DNA from 2 places in the Streptomyces sp. NPDC111744 genome. Region 1 is predicted to be linked to the other one. Evidence: riboswitches for the same ligand, from Rfam matches in the RefSeq annotation. Region 1 holds a riboswitch; the other holds the start of a gene.
The links. A riboswitch is a leader RNA that binds a small molecule or an ion and turns the genes downstream of it on or off. The one in region 1 is predicted to bind ZMP and ZTP.

Region 2: it holds a riboswitch for ZMP and ZTP, as region 1 does, so the genes downstream of both, ACZ7OO_RS05390 (bifunctional 5,10-methylenetetrahydrofolate dehydrogenase/5,10-methenyltetrahydrofolate cyclohydrolase) here and ACZ7OO_RS02600 (glycine hydroxymethyltransferase) in region 1, are expected to answer to the same signal.

What each region holds. Positions count from the first base shown of each region.
Region 1 covers NZ_JBVKCG010000001.1:547,286-551,445, forward strand. Annotated here, with positions in the region: gene trpS (tryptophan--tRNA ligase) at 1-142, opposite strand, end outside; gene ACZ7OO_RS02600 (glycine hydroxymethyltransferase) at 286-1,782, opposite strand; ZMP/ZTP riboswitch at 1,764-1,853, opposite strand; gene rocD (ornithine--oxo-acid transaminase) at 1,957-3,162, shown strand; gene ACZ7OO_RS02610 (DMT family transporter) at 3,264-4,130, shown strand.
Region 2 covers NZ_JBVKCG010000002.1:298,199-302,358, reverse strand. Annotated here, with positions in the region: gene ACZ7OO_RS05400 (RNA polymerase sigma factor) at 93-635, shown strand; gene ACZ7OO_RS05395 (CU044_5270 family protein) at 628-1,596, shown strand; gene ACZ7OO_RS05390 (bifunctional 5,10-methylenetetrahydrofolate dehydrogenase/5,10-methenyltetrahydrofolate cyclohydrolase) at 1,597-2,445, opposite strand; ZMP/ZTP riboswitch at 2,472-2,554, opposite strand; gene ACZ7OO_RS05385 (nuclear transport factor 2 family protein) at 2,648-3,013, opposite strand; gene ACZ7OO_RS05380 (hypothetical protein) at 3,186-3,473, shown strand; gene ACZ7OO_RS05375 (ABC transporter ATP-binding protein) at 3,553-4,160, opposite strand, start outside.

The sequences.
Region 1 (4,160 bases):
GCAGATCGACGACCATGTAGAAGGCGTCGTGGGACTCCTGGAGAGCTACCCACTGGCGGACGGCGCCGAGGTAGTTGCCGAGGTGGAACGAGCCGGCGGTGGGCTGGATGCCGGAGAGCACGCGGGGTCGATCTGAGGCCATGTTCACCATTGTCTCAGAGAGCTCGGGTGGTTTCGGTGTGTGGGGAACCGCGGATCGTCGGGGCTGGTCGCGCCCACGCGGCGGTAGCCGCATATCGGAACCAGCCCCGCGCCCCTGAGGGGGCGCTGTCCCTGACCGGGTGGTCAGCCCAGGTCGATCTCCGGATACAGCGGGAAGCCCGCCACCAGGTCCGTCGCTCGCTGGGCGATCTCCTGGGACACCTTCTCGTCCAGGACATGGGCGGCCTTGCTGGGCGCGCCCGACTTCGTCGTGCCCGGTTCCGTCGTCGTCAGGACGCGGTCGATCAGGCCCGCCACCTCGTCCATCTCCGCCGTGCCCAGGCCGCGCGTGGTCAGCGCGGGGGTCCCGATGCGGATGCCGGAGGTGTACCAGGCGCCGTTCGGGTCTGCCGGGATCGCGTTGCGGTTGGTGACGATGCCGGAGTCGAGGAGGGCCGACTCGGCCTGGCGTCCGGTGAGGCCGTAGGACGTCTCGACGTCGATCAGGTTGAGGTGGTTGTCCGTGCCGCCGGTCACCAGCGTGGCGCCCCGGCGCATGAGGCCCTCGGCCAGCGCGCGGGAGTTGTCGACGATCCGCTGGGCGTAGTCCTGGAAGGAGGGCTGCCGGGCCTCGGCCAGGGCGACGGCCTTGGCGGCCATGACGTGCGGGAGGGGGCCGCCGAGGACCATCGGGCAGCCGCGGTCGACCTGGTCCTTGAGGGAGTCGTCGCACAGGACCATGCCGCCGCGCGGGCCGCGCAGCGACTTGTGGGTGGTGGTCGTCACGATCTGGGCGTGCGGGACCGGGTCGAAGTCGCCGGTCAGGACCTTGCCGGCGACCAGGCCCGCGAAGTGCGCCATGTCGACCATCAGGGTCGCGCCGACCTCGTCGGCGATCTCGCGCATGATCCGGAAGTTCACCAGACGGGGGTACGCGGAGTAGCCGGCGACGATGATCAGCGGCTTGAAGTCGCGGGCCTGGGCGCGCAGCGCGTCGTAGTCGATCAGGCCGGTCGCCGGGTCGGTGCCGTAGGAGCGCTGGTCGAACATCTTGCCGGAGATGTTCGGGCGGAACCCGTGGGTGAGGTGGCCGCCCGCGTCCAGGGACATGCCGAGCATCCGCTGGTTGCCGAAGGCCTGCCGCAGCTCGGCCCAGTCGGCCTCGGAGAGGTCGTTGACCTGGCGGGCGCCCGCCTTCTGAAGGAAGGGGACCTCGACGCGGTCGGCGAGTACGGCCCAGAAGGCGACGAGGTTGGCGTCGATGCCTGAGTGCGGCTGGACGTAGGCGTGCCGGGCACCGAAGAGCGCCTTGGCGTGCTCGGCGGCGAGCGCCTCGACGGTGTCGACATTGCGGCAGCCGGCGTAGAAGCGGCGGCCGACCGTGCCCTCGGCGTACTTGTCGCTGAACCAGTTGCCCATCGCAAGCAGGGTCGCCGGGGAGGCGTAGTTCTCGGAGGCGATCAGCTTGAGCATCTCGCGCTGGTCGGCGACCTCCTGGCCGATGGCGTCGGCGACCCGCGGCTCGACCGCGCGGATCACCTCGAGGGCTGCGCGGTACGCGGTGGACTCGGTGGAGAGGGGCTCGGACATTCGGGACCTCCGGACATGGCGTTCGGCATTCACGGTTCGGCCCAGGCGCACGGCACTCGATCCAGCACGGGCCGCTCCCCGATGGTCGGTCCCATCCCAGCGCGCCAGTCACGGCCCGCTGGTCACCCTACCCGGCACGCCGGATCCGAGGGCGCTGACGTCCACCAGCCGGGCGGGGGCAGAGGGTAGTAAAGGGGGCACCTCGCCGCGTTCTCTGGAGTCCCCGTGACCACTACGGAAGCCCTCATCGCCACCGCCGACACGTACAGCGCGCACAACTACCACCCGCTGCCGGTGGTGATCGCCACGGCCGACGGGGCCTGGATGACGGACGTCGAGGGGCGCCGGTACCTGGACTTCCTGGCCGGCTACTCGGCGCTCAACTTCGGGCACGGCCACCCCCGTCTGGTCGCGGCGGCGAAGGCGCAGCTGGAGCGGGTGACGCTGACGTCACGCGCCTTCCACCACGACCGGTTCGCCGCGTTCTGCACGGAGTTGGCGGAGCTGTGCGGGATGGAGATGGTGCTGCCGATGAACACGGGGGTGGAGGCCGTGGAGACCGCCGTGAAGACCGCCCGGAAGTGGGGGTACCGGGTGAAGGGGGTGCCGGCGGAGATGGCGAAAGTGGTGGTCGCCGGCGGCAACTTCCACGGCCGTACGACGACGGTGATCAGCTTCTCGACAGATACGGAGGCGCGGGCGGACTTCGGGCCGTACACGCCCGGTTTCGAGATCGTGCCGTACGGCGACCTGACCGCGATGCGGGGCGCGTTGACCGAGAACACGGTGGCGGTGCTGCTGGAGCCGATCCAGGGCGAGGCCGGGGTGATCGTGCCGCCGCAGGGTTATCTGGCGGGGGTGCGGGAGCTGACGCGCGAGCGGGATGTGCTGTTCATCGCGGACGAGATCCAGTCGGGGCTCGGGCGGACCGGGCGGACCTTCGCGTGCGAGCACGAGGGGGTCGTACCGGATGTGTACGTCCTCGGGAAGGCGCTGGGGGGCGGGGTGCTGCCGGTGTCGGCGGTGGTGGCACGGGCCGAGGTGCTGGGGGTTTTCCGGCCCGGGGAGCACGGGTCCACCTTCGGCGGGAATCCGCTGGCCTGTGCGGTGGCGCTGGAGGTGATCGCGATGCTGCGGACCGGGGAGTTCCAGGAGCGGGCGGCCGAGTTGGGGGAGGTGCTGCATCGGCGGCTTTCGGAGTTCACCGGGAGCGGGCGGGTGACGGCGGTGCGGGGACGGGGGCTCTGGGCGGGGGTGGACATCGATCCGGGGGTGGGGTCGGGGCGGGTGGTGTCGGAACGGCTGATGGAGCGGGGGGTGCTGGCGCAGGACACACATGGGGCGACGGTGCGGATCGCTCCGCCGTTGGTGATCGAGGAGGAGGATCTGGAATGGGGAGTTGAGCAGTTGTGGGGGGTCCTGAGCGCCTGAAGGGGTGCGACCGGGAGCCCGCTCCCCAGGCAGGCGACCGGCCGGACGTCCGGCGCCGGCACGAGTGCGGCTTCACCTACAGTCCCTCTGTGCTCTTTGGAATGGTGTGTGCTCTCGCGGCCGCGATCTGCTTCGGTACGGCGACGGTCCTTCAGGCGGTGGCCGCGCGGGCGGCCGGTGACGGCACGGGCGGGGAGGCGGCGCTGCTGCTCCGGGCCGTGCGGCAGTGGCGGTACATCGTCGGGCTCGGGCTCGACGGCCTCGGCTTCGTGTTCCAGATCCTGGCGCTGCGGTCGATCCCCATCTACGCGGTGGGCGCGGCCCTGGCGTCGAGCCTCGCGGTGACCGCGGTGGTCGCGGCGCGGCTGCTGCGGGTACGGCTGAGCGGGCTGGAGTGGGGTGCGGTCGGGGTGGTGTGCGCGGGGCTCGCGATGCTGGGGCTGGCATCCGGGCCGGAGGGCGACCGGGCCGGGTCCGACGCGCTCAAGTACGCCATGCTCGCGACCGCGGTGGGCGTGCTGCTGCTCGGGCTCGTCGGCGGGCGGCTGTCGGGGCGGTGGCGGGCGCTGCTGCTGGGCCTCGGGGCGGGATTCGGGTTCGGGGTGGTGGAGGTGTCGGTGCGGCTCATCGACACCCTGTGGCCGGCCGGACTGCTCACCAACCCCGCGACCTACGCACTGCTTGTCGGGGGCGGTGGCGCCTTTCTGCTGCTGACCTCGGCGCTCCAGCGCGGCTCGGTGACCACGGCGACGGCGGGCATGGTCATCGGCGAGACGATCGGCCCGGCGGCCGTCGGGGTGGTGTGGCTCGGGGACCGTACCCGCGAGGGACTCGCCTGGCTCGGGGTGCTCGGTTTCACCGTGGCCGTCGCGGGGGCGCTGGCACTGGCCCGGTTCGGGGAGGCGCCCGGGGCGCAGGATGACGCGGACCCCGGGGCGCCCGAGCCGGTCGGTCCGGCGCGGCCGTGATCCCGTCCCGAGGCGGGAACTGTCCTCCAG
Region 2 (4,160 bases), on a different contig from region 1:
CCGGGCTGTGCGCGCCGGTCACACTCGACGGGTGCGACGAGCGTCACGGAGAAGGGTGTGACGATCGGGAAGGTGCCGGACAAGAACCGAACATGAGCAACGACGAGATCTTCGCCGCTGCCTATCGCGAGCACTACTGGGCGGTCAGCCGTTATGTCGCGCGGCGACTGGACGGGCGGACCAGCGAGGTGGAGGAAGTGGTGGCAGAGGTGTTCACGGTGGCCTGGCGCCGCCGCGCCGACCTGCCGGCGACCCCGCTGCCCTGGCTGTACGGCGTGGCACGCAACTGCCTGGCCAACGCGGTACGCGGATACGGGCGCCGGCGCCGGCTGGTGGACCGGCTGGGCAACGACCACACCGCGCACGGGCGGCACCTGGTGGCCGGTCCGGACAGCGAGCGGCCCGGCTCCTGGGTGCACGAAGCGCTCGCCCGGCTGTCCCCGGCCGACCAGGAGGTGCTGCGGCTGACCGCGTGGGAGGAACTCGGCGTCGAGGAGGTCGCGGTCGTCCTGGGCTGCGGCAGCCGGGCGGCGGCGATGCGGCTGCACCGCGCCCGCCGCCGGCTCAGAGCCGAGATCGACCGACTGCGCCCCCCTGCCGCCGGGGCTCTTCCCGAGGAACACCGCCATGGCTGACGAACTCGAACTGCTACGCGCCGCCGACCCCGTGCCCCCCGCCGGCCCGCACTTCGGCGACGGCCCCCTCGACCACACCGCCGAACGCCATCTCTACCGGTTGCTGCACGGCCCCCGCCCGGGGCGCCGCGCCCGGCCGCGACCCCGGCTCATGTGGGGGCTCACCGCGGCCGCGGTCGTCATTGCCGTCGCCCTGACCGTACTGTTCGGCGGCTCCGGTACCGCACCCGCCGTCGCCGCCCCCCGGCCGCTGACCGTCCGGGCCCACTCCACCGCCGTACCGCTCGAAGAGGTCGCGAAACTGGCCGCCGTGGCGGCGCGGGACGGTTCCCCGGCGCTGCGCCAGGGCACCCATGTGCAGTCCTGGAGCCTGGGCATGAGCGACGACAGTCCGCCGGTCACCCTGCCCGAGGAGCGCGTGGTGCGCTGGCGGGCCGACGGCAGTCACACCGAGGTGGTCGTGGCGACCGACCCGAACCACGCGGGGCGTCCGGTCCTGACCGACCAGGGACTGGTCGAGGACGGACGCGTGCTCAGCCGGCGGACGTTCCCGCCGATGTGGGGCGATGCTCCACCCCTGTCGACACCCCCGCACAACGCCGTCAAACTCCGTGCCTATCTGACCGACCTGGACCACCGCGACACCCTCACCACGTCCGAACTTCTCGACTCCACCGAGGAGTTGCTGGACAACTGGACGCTGGGGGCACGGGAGTCGGCGGCGCTGGCCGCGCTTCTCGCCGACGCCGAGGGGTTGCGCCCGGTCGGCCAGGTCACCGACCGGCTGGGCCGTACCGGGCAGGCGTACGTCCACGACGACGGCACCGGTGGCCGGCGGATGCTGATCCTGGACCCGGCCACCGGTGCCGTACTCGGCCTGGAGACCACGTTCACCCGGGACGATCCCGAGTACGGTGTGAAGGCCGGTGACGTCATGGATTACAGCGCGTGGCTGCGCTGATCACACCCCGAGCTGCCGGGCCGCCGCGGTCACCGTCTGCTCCAGCAGCACCGCGATGGTCATCGGACCGACACCGCCCGGCACCGGCGTGATCAGCGAGGCCCGCTCCACGGCCGAGTCGAAGTCGACGTCACCGACGTTCCCCTCGTTGTAGCCCGCGTCGAGCACGACCGCGCCGGGCTTGATGTCCTGCCCCCGGATCAGCCGGGGCCGGCCGACCGCGGCGACCACGATGTCGGCCTCGCGGACGGCCGCAGAGAGGTCGGCGGTGCGGGAGTGGCAGTAGGTGACCGTGGCGTCCCGGGCGAGCAGCAGCATGCCGGCCGGCTTGCCCAGGATCGCGCTGCGGCCGACGATCACCGCCCGCTTCCCGGCCGGGTCGACGTCGTACGCGTCGAGGAGCCGGAGGATGCCGCCGGGCGTGCAGGAGACGAAGCCCGGCAGGCCGAAGCTCATCGTCGCGAACGACGCGAAGGTCACGCCGTCCACGTCCTTCTCCGGGGCGATCGCCTCGAACGCGGCCCGCTCGTCGACGTGTTCGCCGACCGGGTGCTGGAGCAGGATGCCGTGCACCGCGGGGTCGGCCGACAACTCCCGCAGTGTGCCCACGAGTTCCTCGGTGGTCGTGGTGGCGGGCAGGGCCACGTGCCGGGAGGCGATGCCGGCCTTGCGGCTCCGGTTCTGCTTCATCCGGACGTAGGTGACGGAGGCCGGGTCCTCGCCGACCAGCACGGTCGCCAGGCACGGCGTGGTGCCGGTGCGTGCGGTGAGGTCGGCGGCCCGCTGTGCGGTCTGCTCGACGATCCGGCGGGCGACGGCGGTTCCGTCCATGAGACGGGCATGCGTCATGCGGCACACTCCTGAGCTGGCTCGACCTTGATCGCCCAGGCGCACGGCATCGACAGTGCGGACCGCTCCCCGGTGGTGCTCCACCTCAGCGCCAGTCACGGCCCACGCCCAGCGTAACCGAGGCGCTCGGCGTCAATCCCCCCCCGTGCCGAGAAGGTCCAGGTCAGCCGGGGCCGACCTGGACCCTCGCCGTCCCTTCCGACTACTCGTCCCATGCCTGGATCATGATCTGCTCGGCGATCTTGCCGTCGCGCAGCGTGATCATCGACTCGGCGAGCACCCGAACGCCGTCCGCGTACTCGCAGGACTCGCTGTAGGCGGCCCGGTCGCCCTGCACGATGCACTGGTCCAGCTTGTGCGTCATGTCGCGGGTGTAGACGTCGTCCAGCATCGCGGCTATGTCCTTGCGGCCGTGCAGGACCTTGGGGTGGCTGGGCTGGGTGTTGCGGTCGACGATACGGATCTCCGCGTCGTCCGCGTAGAGCGACAGCAGGTTGTTCCCGGTATTGCCCTCTATGGCCCGGCGCAGCGTCTCGGTGTCGAACGTGGAGCCTGTGGCGGTGCCCATGGTGACCTCCTGTCCGAGCCCGCGACCCGATGCGGGGCGGGCCGCGAGAGCCCCACCTTCGAGCGTCCTCCGCCCCGCGGGGCTCGGCAAGTGCAGGCCGGGCGCTCCGCCTGACGGGTGAGGGGGAGCGGCTGCCCGTGTCCGGGCCCGCGCCCGGGCCGTTGCTGAGGACATGATCTCAACACGACGTATCGTCGCCGCCGTCGGCCTCGCCGTCGGGGTCACCGGCCTCGCCGCCCCGCTGGCGAGCGCGGCCGACGCGAGCGCGCAGGACCCCGGGAAGCTCACCGCGCTCGGCGTGCTCGACTCGCTCTCCCGCAGTGACATTCCGGCGGAGTACCAGGACGAGATCCCCAAGGTCTCGGAGCAGCTGCAGGGACTCCACAAGCTGAGTGAACTGCACCAGATCACCGACCTGGCCGCACCCGCCATGGGACTGGTGCCGGGCATCGCGCACTGACCCCCGGCCACACCCCGAGGGCCGTCCCGGAAGGGGGGCGGCCCTTCGTCGTACTCGGTACGTAGGGCCTACCGCGGGCTCAGTGCTCGGAGGCCAGGAACTGTGTCGCCGCCAGTTCCGCGTACAGCGGGTCCGCCGCCACCAGCTCCCGGTGCGTGCCCACCGCGCGGACCCGGCCCGCGTCCATCACCACGATCCGGTCGGCCATCGTCACCGTGGACAGCCGGTGTGCGACGACCAGCACCGTCGTCGACCGTGCCACGTCGGCGACCGTGTCCCTGAGAGCCGCCTCGTTGACCGCGTCAAGCTGGGAGGTCGCCTCGTCCAGGAGCAGCAGCCGCGGCCGGCGCAGCAACGCCCGTGCGATCGCGACCCGCTGCCGCTCCCCGCCGGACAGCTTGGTCCCGCGGTGCCCGACCAGCGTCTCCAGGCCCTGCGGCAGCCGCGCGATGAGACCGTCGAGCCGGGTCGTCTTCAGCACTCGCGTCACCGCGTCCTCGTCCGCCTCGGGATTGCCGAGGAGCAGATTGTCCCTCAGCGACCCCGACAGCACGGGCGCGTCCTGCTCGACGTACCCGATGGCCGAACGCAGCGGGGGCAGTTCCCAGTCGGTGAGAGGTCGGCCGTCGAGGGTGACGGTGCCGGACTCCGGGTCGTAGAACCGCTCGATCAACGAGAAGACGGTGG